4 regions of the Lysinibacillus sp. genome follow, and region 4 is predicted to be linked to each of the others. Evidence: riboswitches for the same ligand, from Rfam matches in the RefSeq annotation. Region 4 holds a riboswitch; each other region holds the start of a gene.
The links. Region 4 has a riboswitch for S-adenosylmethionine ahead of RT445_RS04625 (bifunctional homocysteine S-methyltransferase/methylenetetrahydrofolate reductase). Riboswitches for the same ligand answer to the same signal wherever they lie in the genome.
Positions count from the first base shown of each region.

Region 1 (3,155 bases), on a different contig from region 4:
TACAACGTTTCTGGAACATTAAACGGAAACAACTGGTTTACACTAATACAGGCAAGAAAGTAATCCTTCTAAATCTAAACCATTACTTTAAGAGATGAAAAAGACCAGCTAAGCTAAAATTTTGCTTTGCTGGTCTTATTTGAGCTTTAGGCTTTCTTTTTTGAAGGGTATCCGATAGAAATAGCTATCATTCCGCAAATACCAATAAGAATGGGATAGATCGAGTATTGCAGCATACTTACTGGTGATATTTTGGCCACGCTTGCGGCAGCAAGGAATTGAGCCCCATACGGCAGAAGCCCTTGGACTGTACAGGAGAAAATATCTAATATACTTGCGGATTTTCTTGGCTCAATGTCATATTGTTCAGCAATATTTTTAGCAAGTGGCCCAGCAATTAATATCGCAATTGTATTATTAGCAGTAGATAAATTCGTTAAACCCACAAGGCTAGCAATGCCGAATTCAGCACCCTTTTTCGATTTAATTCTACTTGTCGCAAGGTGCAGCAAAAAGTCAATGCCTCCGTTAAACTTAATAACCTCTACCATTCCAGCTATTAATATGGCAAGAAAGGCGATTTCATACATACCGGACATGCCTTCTCCAATCGTTTGCAGAAGGCTCATCAAGTGATAGCTACCATCTACTAAGCCAACAGCACCTGCAAGGACAATCCCTAGTGCCAGCACAAGGAAAACATTCATCCCAGATAACGCTAAAATGATCACTAAAACATATGGTACAATTTTAACCCAATTATAGCTTACATGCGCCACTTGTGCTGTTTCACCCATTGAAATGATTGCTAAAATAATGCTCGTTACAATCGCTGCTGGCAATACAATCCAAAAATTAACCTTAAACTTATCCTTCATTTGTGCGCCTTGTGAACGTACGGCAGTAATGGTTGTATCTGAAATAAAGGATAAATTATCACCAAACATTGAGCCACCAACAACAGCCGCCATCACTAAAGCAATAGAAAGGTCTGTAAGATCACTTATTCCAACGCCTATTGGAGCTAATGCAACAATCGTTCCCACGGATGTACCCATTGAGAGGGAAATAAAACAGGCAATGATGAACAAGCCCACAACCAGTAAGTTTTGCGGAACGACCGATAAAGCAAAGTTAACAGTGGAATCTACTGCCCCCATACCTTTTGCAACCTCTGAAAAGGCCCCAGCCAAGAGAAAAATAATAACCATCATCATGACATTTAAATTCCCTGCACCTTGACAAAAAATATCAACTTTTTTCGTAAACGATTCTTTTCGATTCATGGCTAGAGCCACAGCACCTGCAATGGTGATAGCAACAATGACAGGAAAGGCATAAAAATCACCTGTAATAACCCCAGAACCAATAAATAATATCATAAAAACAACAAATGGGATCAGCGCCCATGGATTCTCTTTCTTCACTGTTTTACCTCCAAAAAAATTAAAATCAGCCTTTTTCCATAAAAAAAGGCCTCATCTTGAATGAACAAGAAGAGGCCTTATATTGAAAATACACCTCTTATCTATCAAGTCATTTCTTGCTGGATTTGGCACAGTAACTTAATGACTAAGTTCCGCTGCCGAGATTTCATCGGGCCAGTCCCTCCATCTCTCTTGATAAGAAGAAAAAATATTATTTTTTTGACACAATATTAAAAGATTAAAATAAAAAATTAATATTTGCAACAAGTTTTTTCTTTAACTTCTATACGTACATAGATTTTCCGATTAATCTTAGAAGAAATCTGCTTATTGTAGCTGATTTTGTGTATTACTGAATAACGCCGATAGCGGATATTCCATCTTGCTCCTCGGGTATTCATCCTGCTTCGCGGGTATTTCACCTTACTCCGCGGGTATTCAGCCTTGCTCCGCGGGTATTTCGCCTTGCTTCGCGGGTATTCAACCTTGCTTCGCGGGTATTCAGCCTTGCTCCGCGGGTATTTCACCTTGCTCCGCGGGTATTCAGCCTTGCTCCGCGGGTATTCAGCCTTGCTCCGCGGGTATTTGCCTGCTAAATAATAGAATATAATCCCAGGTCGCTTATTGTGCAACTAACAAAAAACCAGGTGCTCTTCTAAGAAGAACGCCTGGTTTTATTGTGAAAGTGAATCTTACTAACTTACTTAGTTTTGATTCGTTATAATACTACGCTAAGTTGAGGCAATGAACAAGTTAAAATATTTTCCAACAAAATTTTAGGGAATTTTTATGTTTTTTCGAGCATTTCAGGAACCCGTTTCAAAGGTATTAAATTTTGTAGTGCTCATTATTTTCTTTAAAGTAAGTAATAATAAAGTCCCGTAACTGTTGAACGGCAGCTGACGAGATGGAATTTTTTACCCAGGACAGACCTACTGTATACGTTGGATGCATATTAGCTATTTTTACATAATGTAAATTGAACTTTCTACAAACCGATATGGGCAACAAGGCTACACCCTGTTCCAGCTGGATAATTTCTGCCAGGAGGGTTGAATCTACTTCATAGTTTTTGATAGGCATAAATCCCGCTCTTTCACAAAGTGACGTTGTAAAACGGCTATATTCTGCATTGTTGGCTAAGGAAATAAAGGATTCATTTGCAAACTTAGCTAGAGAAACCTCTGATTGACCAGCCAATGGGTGATTAGAAGGCAACACAAGTACTACATCCTCTGCCACAAGCACACAGGTTTCAATTTCTTCATCAATGATTGGAGGGCCAGCTATGCCCAGATCAATATCCCCTTTCTTTAAATTTATACGTATATCATCCCTTGTCTCAATTCCCTGTTGAATTTTGGCATGAGGAAAATCATTAATATATTGACTAATTAGTCCAACGAGAAATCGGGTATTTGATATGGCTATTTTAACTGTACGAGCATTGATTTCATCAAGTGATTGAATATCCATTTTTGCATTTTCTAGTTCGATAAATACCTTATTAACATGCTTGAGCATAATCTGTCCTGCAGCACTTAATTCAATATTTCTTCCTTTTCTATGAAATAATTTTGTGCCTAGTTCATCCTCCAGACGTTTTATAGTCAAACTTAAGGATGGCTGTGCAATATTTAACTGTTGAGCCGCCTTCGAAATATGCTCTGTATTTGCTACTGTTTGAAAATACTTCAATTGTAAAAGTTCCATTTCGCTTAAGCCCCC
Region 1 covers NZ_DAMDAY010000064.1:3,566-6,720, forward strand. Annotated here, with positions in the region: gene RT445_RS13925 (VanZ family protein) at 1-63, shown strand, start outside; gene RT445_RS13930 (Na+/H+ antiporter NhaC family protein) at 147-1,382, opposite strand; SAM riboswitch class I at 1,522-1,629, opposite strand; gene RT445_RS13935 (LysR family transcriptional regulator) at 2,256-3,140, opposite strand.
Region 1: it holds a riboswitch for S-adenosylmethionine, as region 4 does, so the genes downstream of both, RT445_RS13930 (Na+/H+ antiporter NhaC family protein) here and RT445_RS04625 (bifunctional homocysteine S-methyltransferase/methylenetetrahydrofolate reductase) in region 4, are expected to answer to the same signal.

Region 2 (3,155 bases), on a different contig from region 4:
GATCTCATCCATTTATATTCGAACTTTTATGTATTTCTATACGACCGTTGTCGGCCTTGCCCAGATTTTAAAAATCAAGGATCATCGGCCTCTCATTATACCGATGGGGCTAATTGTTATTGGGCTTTCTCAAATAGTTCACCCAAACATTGTCCATTCGAACAAATATAATAATGAAATTTGGCCAATCTTTTCTTTTTTCATCACCATTCTATTACCGATCCTTTTACTAATTGTGGCGATTATTCGCAATCGCAAAGCGAAAGCTGAAACGAGCGAAATGCCCAAAGCAGAAACAAGCAATGACAATCAAAAAGTCTAATTTCTTTTAAATTAGCAAGAAATTAGACTTTTTATTTGAATCAAATATGATACTCAATTTCGTCAACAAAATCCCATTCATATGGTGTTTCTTGGTATACATAATAGTTCAACCAGTTCGAGAATAATAAATGGGTGTGGGCACGCCATGTATTAATAGGCTCTTTAGTTGGATCATCGTTTGGAAAGTAGTTTACGGGAACGGCGATATCAAGGCCCTTAGCCACATCACGACTGTATTCATCGGCTAGTGTTGTGGCATCATATTCCAGGTGACCTGTAATCATAATGTTTTTATTATCTTTTGATTGTACGATAAATACCCCTGCATCCTCCGAATAAGATAATAAGCGTAAATCTGGATGATTGCGTACATCGTCAATTGACACAGACGTATGGCGAGAATGAGGAGCGGTAAATAAATCACTAAAGCCCCGCACTAAATCTACCGTTAAATCGGTAATGACATGGGAATAGACACCAGAACATTTAGCTGAAAGCTCTACCTTTCCAATTCCATAGTGGTGATACAAAGCAGCCTGTGCTCCCCAACAAATATGTAATACGGATGTCACATTCTCTTTGGACCAATCCATAATTTCTGAAATTTCTTGCCAATAGTTGACCTCTTCAAAAGCCAATTTTTCTACTGGCGCCCCTGTAATAATCATGCCATCATAGCGTCGATGACGAATTTGGTTGAATGTCGTATAAAATAGCTGTAAATGAGATTTACTAACATTTTTTGATTCATGTGTGGCAGTGTTTAAAAACGTAATATTGACCTGTAACGGTGTATTCCCTAATAACCGTAATAATTGGAGTTCTGTTTTTTCTTTTTCCGGCATTAAATTTAAAATTAATATATTTAACGGACGAATTTGCTGTGTTTTCGCACGATCCTCTTCCATCACGAAGATTTTTTCCTCACGTAAATGTTCTCCAGCTGGTAAATTTTTCGGAATATTAATTGGCATCTTGCGTTCCCCTCTCTGTTTTCGCTCTCTTTTTCTAAAAATTAAAAAATCCCCCTCATTCCATACGAGATAGAATGAGAAGGATTTTTTTCACGTCCACTCTTATCTCTCAAAGGAATATCCTTTGTTGGAATTAGCACCTTTCTAACACATGTTAGAGGTTGCTGAAGCGTCATAGGGCCATATCCCTCAGCTTCTCTTGATAAGATTATTTAATTACCTTGAATTGTAACATGAACTAGTTAGAATATCAATAATTCATAGAATATTTTGTGATTCGCTATGCATGTTCTTTGTCCATTTGAAGTACACTAAGCTTGCTGTTAGTGGCTTTTCGATATTTAAAATTTATGGTAAACATGCCGTATTTATGTTACCATATAGCTTTAGTAAGAGAGAGGAACGTGAATAGTTTGATTAAAATTGAATTTCCAAAACCAGATGTAGTTATCCGTCAACGTGAACAAGAAGTAAAACCAGGTGATGTGCCAATCACACCTTATTTTGGCTTTATTGATTTCCATAAAATCACACGTGATAAAGGCGGCATTTTCTTATTCTATAATGACAAGAATGAGCTATTATTCGTTGGGAAAGCTCGTAAAATCCGTCAACGTATTAAAAAGCACTTTGAGGATAATGTATCACCGATGAAAAACCACCGTGATGAAGTGTTCAAAATTGAAGTCTATGAAGTAGAAGATCCAATGGAACGTGAAATTTACGAAACATATGCCATTAATACGTTCCGCTCCAAATACAATGTTGATAAAGTCTTTTATTAAGACAAATTACAAAAAGCCGAAATCTCATCAAAGTGAGATTTCGGTTTCTTTTTTCACAGGATGGTCATACGATCGATGGGTGTGTTTTGCTTGTTGATGAAGACCTCAATAAGGTTCTGTTCAGGGCTTTTCGATATTTTAAAAACATATGGTTGGGCCTCTTTTCGTTGCTCGCTGCCTTCATTAAGATGAATGATAAGTCTATTTTCCTCTACTTCCATACTTGCTAGTACATTCCCCTTTGAATAATAGACGAGATAATACGTCGCGTCATTTCATACAATAATTGAATATTGTCCTGAGAAACGATGTTTTTCTGAATATGTTCTGGTACGATAGGTAGTTCACGAATGCTGAGTGTAGTGGTAGGTGGCGTAGCATTACACGCTGCTAACATTAGTAGACACCCTAAACCTAGCAACACTAATTTATTCAGAATGCTCCCCTTTTCTCATCTTTATTCTAAGAAAAAACCTTTTCGCTCTTTCGCAATCCAATCCTCAAGCTCCTGATCATCGCGTTTTACTAGTCTATTGATAAGGACATCATGCCAAATATAATCCTCTAACAAATAGATATGGACAGGGTCATTAGTGATGAAGGCCGTTTCTTGCGCGGAAGGCGAGTGACCATAAATCATTTCCTGACCATCTACCGATAAAATAAACCAATGTGGAGTAGACGTTTTTTTCGTATAGTGTGTGGCCCTATGGCGGTCAATAGTCGCTAAATGTTCCTCTACATACAGTGTAATGCCATGCACAGGAATACGCTGTGACACTTCTTGAAGGTCTTGTCGTAGCGCATCGTACATATCTTCCCACATCGACAGAATCACTTTTTTCTTTGCTTTTCTTAAAAGTGACTGACAGTAATTGAGGATGGACTCCTTGCCCTTTAGCATCACGACTTTATGCTCCACTTCCTGAACATTTTCCTCTAGCTTTTCTAATTTCATACTTATCGACGAAAAATTTGATTGCCAGCGCTGCTCCATTTGCTGTAAAAATACGGACACGGGCATGGCTGAATAGGTCGTTTGTTCTGCGGTCTCTTCTTTCAACACGATCCC
Region 2 covers NZ_DAMDAY010000036.1:22,133-25,287, forward strand. Annotated here, with positions in the region: partial or broken gene RT445_RS09955 (GerAB/ArcD/ProY family transporter) at 1-322, shown strand, start outside; gene metA (homoserine O-acetyltransferase MetA) at 363-1,298, opposite strand; SAM riboswitch class I at 1,398-1,507, opposite strand; gene RT445_RS09965 (nucleotide excision repair endonuclease) at 1,712-2,083, shown strand; gene RT445_RS09970 (hypothetical protein) at 2,310-2,480, opposite strand; gene RT445_RS09975 (TrmB family transcriptional regulator) at 2,541-3,155, opposite strand, start outside.
Region 2: it holds a riboswitch for S-adenosylmethionine, as region 4 does, so the genes downstream of both, metA (homoserine O-acetyltransferase MetA) here and RT445_RS04625 (bifunctional homocysteine S-methyltransferase/methylenetetrahydrofolate reductase) in region 4, are expected to answer to the same signal.

Region 3 (3,155 bases), on a different contig from region 4:
AGGCATGATCTGAATGAAAATAATGTCTCCGATGGATGTTTCTAATTTTTGAAGCGAACTCGAAAAAATATGCTTTCAATTACCTAGAGGTGTAATTGAATCTTGTTTTTATAGGAGAAGTATGGCACACTGAAAGTGAATATATTACATATTTATGGAGGGGTTTATTGCATGAGCACACCTAAAGACTTACGATACTCTGAAGAACATGAATGGGTAAAAGTAGAAGATGGAAAAGTACGTATTGGTATTACTCACTTCGCACAATCTGAATTAGGAGATATCGTTTTCGTTGAGCTTCCACAGGTTGGCGACGAAATCAAAACAGATGATCCATTCGGTAGCGTAGAATCAGTTAAAACTGTTTCTGAATTATATGCACCAATCTCAGGTACTGTAGTTGAAGTCAATGCAGATTTAGAAGATAGCCCAGAATTCGTTAATGAATCACCATATGAAAAAGCATGGATGATCGTTGTTGAGCCTGCTGATGCATCTGAAGTTGAAAAACTTATGACAGCAGAGCAATACGAAGAAATGATCGCTGAATAAGACAAGCTATAATCGAAAAACGTCGGAAACTACCGGCGTTTTTTGTTATATAATGACTTATAAGTGGGGATGTCTAATTGGAGGTGGCGTAATGTTCGAGGGAAAATGCTTGATCGTAGAAGGACGCTCAGATAAGCTACAAATTGAGCCTATTTTAAATGAGAATGTTACAATACTTTGTACGAATGGTACAATTGGTGTGCATCAATTAGAAGAGCTACTCGATCCTTATGAGGGCTGTGAGCTTTTCACTTTTTTTGATGCAGATACGTCTGGCGATAAGCTACGTGCATTAATGGACAGACATTATCCAGAGGCTGAGCATTTACGTACAATGCCAACATATAAGGAAGTAGAGACAACACCAAGAAAAGTGTTAGCGATGATTTTATTGCGCGCTCATTTCTCAATCCATAATGAATATATTTTGTAAGGTTGCGTGAAATCAATGGAAGAATGGTCAAAAGAGCAGTGGGAAGCGGCTATACAGTCGGGTGAAAAAGCTGCATTTTATTTATATACACCGATGTGTGGAACATGTGCGGTGGCATCAAAAATGCTGTCAGTTATTGAACAATTGCTGCCACAGCTTCAAATTGGCAAAGCAAATATCAACTTTCTAGAGCAGATTGCTTATGAGCATCAAATTGAAAGTGTCCCATGTTTACTTGTTACTGATGGCGGGAAAGTGACAGATAAAATTTATGCTTTTCAATCTGTACCTTTTTTGTACGAATTGTTAAAAAAATCAATTGACTGAACATTACTAGCGTGGTAAAGTATCAAATATATTACTAAAACATTAAATATATCGAACTCTTATGAAGAGCGGCGGAGGGAAGTGCCCTATGAAGCCCGGCAACCATCACCATGTGAAAAGGTGCCAAATCACCCAAAGATTTTTCTTTGAAAGATGAGAGAACGGTTTAACGTATCATACGTGACCCCTTCTACTTGTCTATGAGTGAAGGGGTTTTTTTATATAAGAAAAGGAGTATTCGCTATGATTCAGCTTCAAAATATTACGAAGAAATACAAAACAGCAAATGGCGAATTAACGGCAGTCAAAGACGTCAACCTTACTATAAATAAAGGTGAAATCTTTGGCATCATCGGCTATAGTGGTGCCGGTAAAAGTACCATGATTCGTTTATTAAATGGATTAGAGAAACCGACAACAGGAACGGTAACAGTAAACAATCTAGAATTTTCATCCATTAAAGGGCAAAAGTTAAGAGCTGCTAGACAAAAGGTAAGTATGATCTTCCAGCATTTCAATTTACTTTGGTCTAGAACAGTTGCTGAAAACATCGCTTTCCCTCTGGAAATTGCAGGTGTTCCAAAAGCTCAACGAGAAGCCCGTGTGAAGGAGTTAATCTCACTTGTAGGTTTAGAAGGACGTGATAAGGCATACCCATCACAGCTTTCAGGTGGTCAAAAGCAGCGAGTTGGGATTGCACGAGCATTAGCTAATAATCCAGAAGTTTTACTATGTGATGAGGCGACATCTGCACTGGATCCTGAAACGACAGATGCTATTCTTGACTTACTAGTTGATATCAATGAACGTTTAGGGTTAACGATCGTATTGATTACCCATGAAATGCACGTTATCCGTAAAATATGTCATCGTGTAGCCGTAATGGAGGCTGGTGAAATTGTAGAGCGTGGTGAGGTGTTGCAAGTTTTCCAAGCACCACAAGCAGCTATTACTAAGAAATTTGTAGCCCAGATTACCGACACAAAAGAAACAAAGGATACAGTGGAACAGATCAAAGCAAACTACCCAACTGGTCAACTTGTCAAGCTGATCTTTGTTGGTGAAAAAACGGAACAGCCCGTCATTTCACATCTTGTTAAAAAATTCGATGTGGAAGTAAGCATTGTTCATGGCAATATTTCGCAAACGAAAAATGGAGCATACGGTACACTTATTGTGCAAATTGATGGTTCTAAGGAAAATGTGGCTGATGCCCTACATTATTTAAATACAGTCGAAGTTCAAACGGAGGTGATCGCAAATGCTAACTAATCTCTTTCCGAACGTAGACTGGGAAAATATGTGGCAAGCTACGTATGAAACATTGTATATGACAGCTATTTCAACATTTGTCACATTTATTCTTGGATTGGTTATTGGTATCTTGCTATTTTTAACAAGTCCTAATCAGTTATGGGCTAATAAAATTGTTAACTTTTTAACGGGGTCACTCGTTAATATATTCCGTTCCATTCCATTTATCGTATTAATTATTTTATTAATTCCATTTACGAAGTTTTTACTTGGGACAATTCGCGGAGCAAATGCGGCTTTACCAGCCTTAATTATCGGTGCAGCTCCATTTTACGCTCGTATGGTTTTAATTGCATTACGCGAAATTGATAAAGGTGTCATTGAAGCAGCTCGTTCAATGGGGGCTAAAACGTCCACAATTATTTGGAAAGTCCTAATCCCTGAATCATTACCAGCTCTGATTTCTGGTATTACCGTAACGGCTGTAGCACTTGTTGGTTATACTGCAATGGCAGGGATTATCGGTGCAGGTGGTCTTGGAAACTTAGCTTTCCTTGATGGCTTCCAACGAAATCGCCAAGATGTGACA
Region 3 covers NZ_DAMDAY010000083.1:7,915-11,069, reverse strand. Annotated here, with positions in the region: gene gcvH (glycine cleavage system protein GcvH) at 172-552, shown strand; gene RT445_RS16235 (toprim domain-containing protein) at 644-985, shown strand; gene RT445_RS16230 (thioredoxin family protein) at 1,001-1,312, shown strand; SAM riboswitch class I at 1,369-1,472, shown strand; gene RT445_RS16225 (methionine ABC transporter ATP-binding protein) at 1,556-2,584, shown strand; gene RT445_RS16220 (methionine ABC transporter permease) at 2,574-3,155, shown strand, end outside.
Region 3: it holds a riboswitch for S-adenosylmethionine, as region 4 does, so the genes downstream of both, RT445_RS16225 (methionine ABC transporter ATP-binding protein) here and RT445_RS04625 (bifunctional homocysteine S-methyltransferase/methylenetetrahydrofolate reductase) in region 4, are expected to answer to the same signal.

Region 4 (3,155 bases):
ATGAATTCCTAAAGCATTTAATCCCATTAAATGTGATTGCAGACCGATTAAATTACGATCTCGACATGTAATATGTGTTAGAGGACGTACGCCATGTGTATTCTTCAACAATGCTCCCATTGCAATATTGCTAATACGAGGAGAGGCTAGAGAATTGTCTGCCATCATGACTACATCTGCGCCAGCATCATACAATTGTTTTGCTCCTACAAGGAATCCATCAATTTCTAAATGTCTAGGTGTATCCAGTTCTACAATGACAGATCGTTCACGTTTTACTTTTTCATGAAGAGGCTCATACTTAGGAGGCTCTGCTTCTCGAACGATCTCAATCTTTTCAGGTTTCGCATGCTTTTCATGAACGGGTGATAACTCCTCTAAATATTTTTTTGCTGCCGCTATATGCTTTGGTGTCGTACCACAGCAGCCCCCAATCAAGCGTACCCCTTGATCACGTAGTTCTACTGCTGCTCGACCAAAATAATCAGCCTCCGATTCATAAACGACACGCCCATCTTCTAAGTCAAGAAGTGAAGCGTTCGGATAAGCTGACATAAATGCCTTTTCAGGAAGTTCTACGCCTTCAAATGCTTGTATTGTATGATGTGGGCCTAGCCGGCAATTGACACCAACGATATCTGCACCAAGTGTTTCTAGCTCATGCAAAGCATTATTTAAAGACATTCCATTTTGTAAAACACCAGGCTCATGCATAGATACTTGTGCAATAAGTGGTAACATTGTTTTTGCACGTAACATTTTTAATGTTGCAGTTAATTCTTCAAAATCATAATAGGTTTCAAGTAAGAGGCCATCTGGATTTCCTGCAAGTAAAACACTTGCTTGTTCCTCTACAGTCGCTAATATTTCCTCTAGTGTTGCATCACTTTTTCGGATACCACGAATACCTCCTATTGTCCCTAAAACAAATTGACCTCCATCTGCAGCTGCTCGCTTAGCAATTGTAATAGCTGCTTCATTAAATTGTTGAACGCGTGATTCTAATCCATAGCGAGCTAATTTGATGGCATTTGCACCGTACGTATTCGTTTGAATGATGTCAGCACCAGCCGCAATATATTCTCTATGAATCTTTTCAATTAACTCTGGTCTCTGCACATTCATTTCCTCATGGCAATATTCCAATCCATAGCCATAAAGAACTGTGCCTATTGCACCATCCGCCGTCAATACATGCGTGTTTAACTTCTCAAGCAATCCCATAAAACTAGCCTCTCTTCCTATGTCTCTGTATAATAAAAAGCCTTCTTTCATAAAAAAGAAGGCTTTAACGATTCAGCATTGTTGTTCCTTCTCATCTTCGACTCAACGGTCTTCTGGATTTAGCACCTGACAATAAGTTGGTTGCTGAAGCTTCAATGGGCCAGTCCCTCTGCTTCTCTTGATAAGAATTAAGTATGAATTTTTTAAATAATTAAAAGAATCATATCGTTTACTGACGAATGAGTCAAGAGTATTTCACGTAACAAAGTAATTTTTAACTTAAAATCTTAGAAACTGGATAGTTCCTCTGCAAGCTCCTCACCAATTTTTTTCCCATTTTGAATGCAAGCTCCGATACCTACACCAAAATATGAACAGCCTGCTATAGCTAAATTTGGATAGTTTTTGTTCAGTTCCTGAAGCAACCCTTGTAACGCTTCTCTGTGAGCTAAGTCGTATTTAGGCATTTGATCAATCCATTTTGTTACATTTACTACGGTTGGATCCTCTTCTATTCCCAAGCTCTTTCGAACATCCTCTAAAGCAACGGTTACCAATTCTTCATCAGTCATGGTACGTAGTTGTTCATACGCTGGGTTAATACTCTTATAGAAGAGTCGTACAAGTAATTTATTGTCTCTCGATGTATGCTTCCATTTACGACTTGTCCAAGTTGCTGCATTACAAGTAACGTTAGAATTATGAGAGACAATATAGCCCGTTCCATCTGCTGGCAATTTCGCGTCTGGTACATCGAAGCCTAAGTATATGGTAATGGCTGACGCAGTAGTAAATTGATTAAAATAACGGTTTAATGATTCATCCTTCATGAGGCTTTGAACAGCTTCATTCGGTAGTGCAAGCACAACATAATCTGCTCCGATATTTTCACCATTTGCTAATGAAATTGTATAGCGGTCTTCCTGTTTTTGAACATGTAAAGTAGCGACACCCTTGATAATTTCAACATTGGTTAATGTTTGCTCAAGTCGATCGATTAAAGAAGTTAAACCATTTTTAAATGATATAAATTTTTTATTGGCAGCTTTAACAAATTGCTCACGGTTCGCATCAAAACCTTTAATGATACTTCCATAATCATTCTTATAATCAATTAAATACGGTAAAGTAGAAGCAATTGAAAGCTGATGTAAATCACCTGAATACACACCTGCTAGAACTGGTGCAATTTGGTTTTTTACTAGTTCCTCTCCTAAATAGTAGGTTAAGAACTCGCCAATTGAACTTTCCTTTGTAAAGCCTTTGTTTGGTAATGTCAAATCCTTTAATGCTTCCTGCTTTCCTTGCTCTGATATTAATGTGCTTTCCTCTAAGGATGCCAAGCTCATTGGAATACCAAATGTAGAATCAGCTGGAATAGCATGTAGTTCATTATTTGTGTAAATATAAGAAATGCCGGTTTCGTTATAAACTAGATTATCTTCAAAATCAAGCTCCTGCACTAGCTCCATAACACCTTTATGGCGAGCGACAATAGAATCAGCACCTGTTTCCATAATAAATCCTTCTTCATATGCCGAATGTAACTTACCACCTAGATATGTATTTTTCTCTACAAGTACTAGACGAACATCTAGATTATTCTCCTTCACTTGACGTTGTAAGTAATGCATTGTGCATAATCCTGTAATTCCGCCACCTAATACAACAACTGTTTTCATATAAACCGCCCCTATTATTAGTTCTTTCTACAGTATAAACCTATTTTCATTGAAAATTGCATTCAACCCTTTACAAATTTAGCAAAAATAGAACTATCCCTTTAGGAGATAGCTCTAGCCAACATATATATTAATAGGTACTATAGTGTTAATTACGCCTAATACATTGTAGTAAATACTAACCGTCTATACTTTTAAATTTTGCGCAAAGGTCGCTAATTTTTCTGCCGAATTCGTTACTTCTGTAAA
Region 4 covers NZ_DAMDAY010000011.1:16,532-19,686, forward strand. Annotated here, with positions in the region: gene RT445_RS04625 (bifunctional homocysteine S-methyltransferase/methylenetetrahydrofolate reductase) at 1-1,224, opposite strand, end outside; SAM riboswitch class I at 1,313-1,412, opposite strand; gene RT445_RS04630 (protoporphyrinogen oxidase) at 1,512-2,906, opposite strand.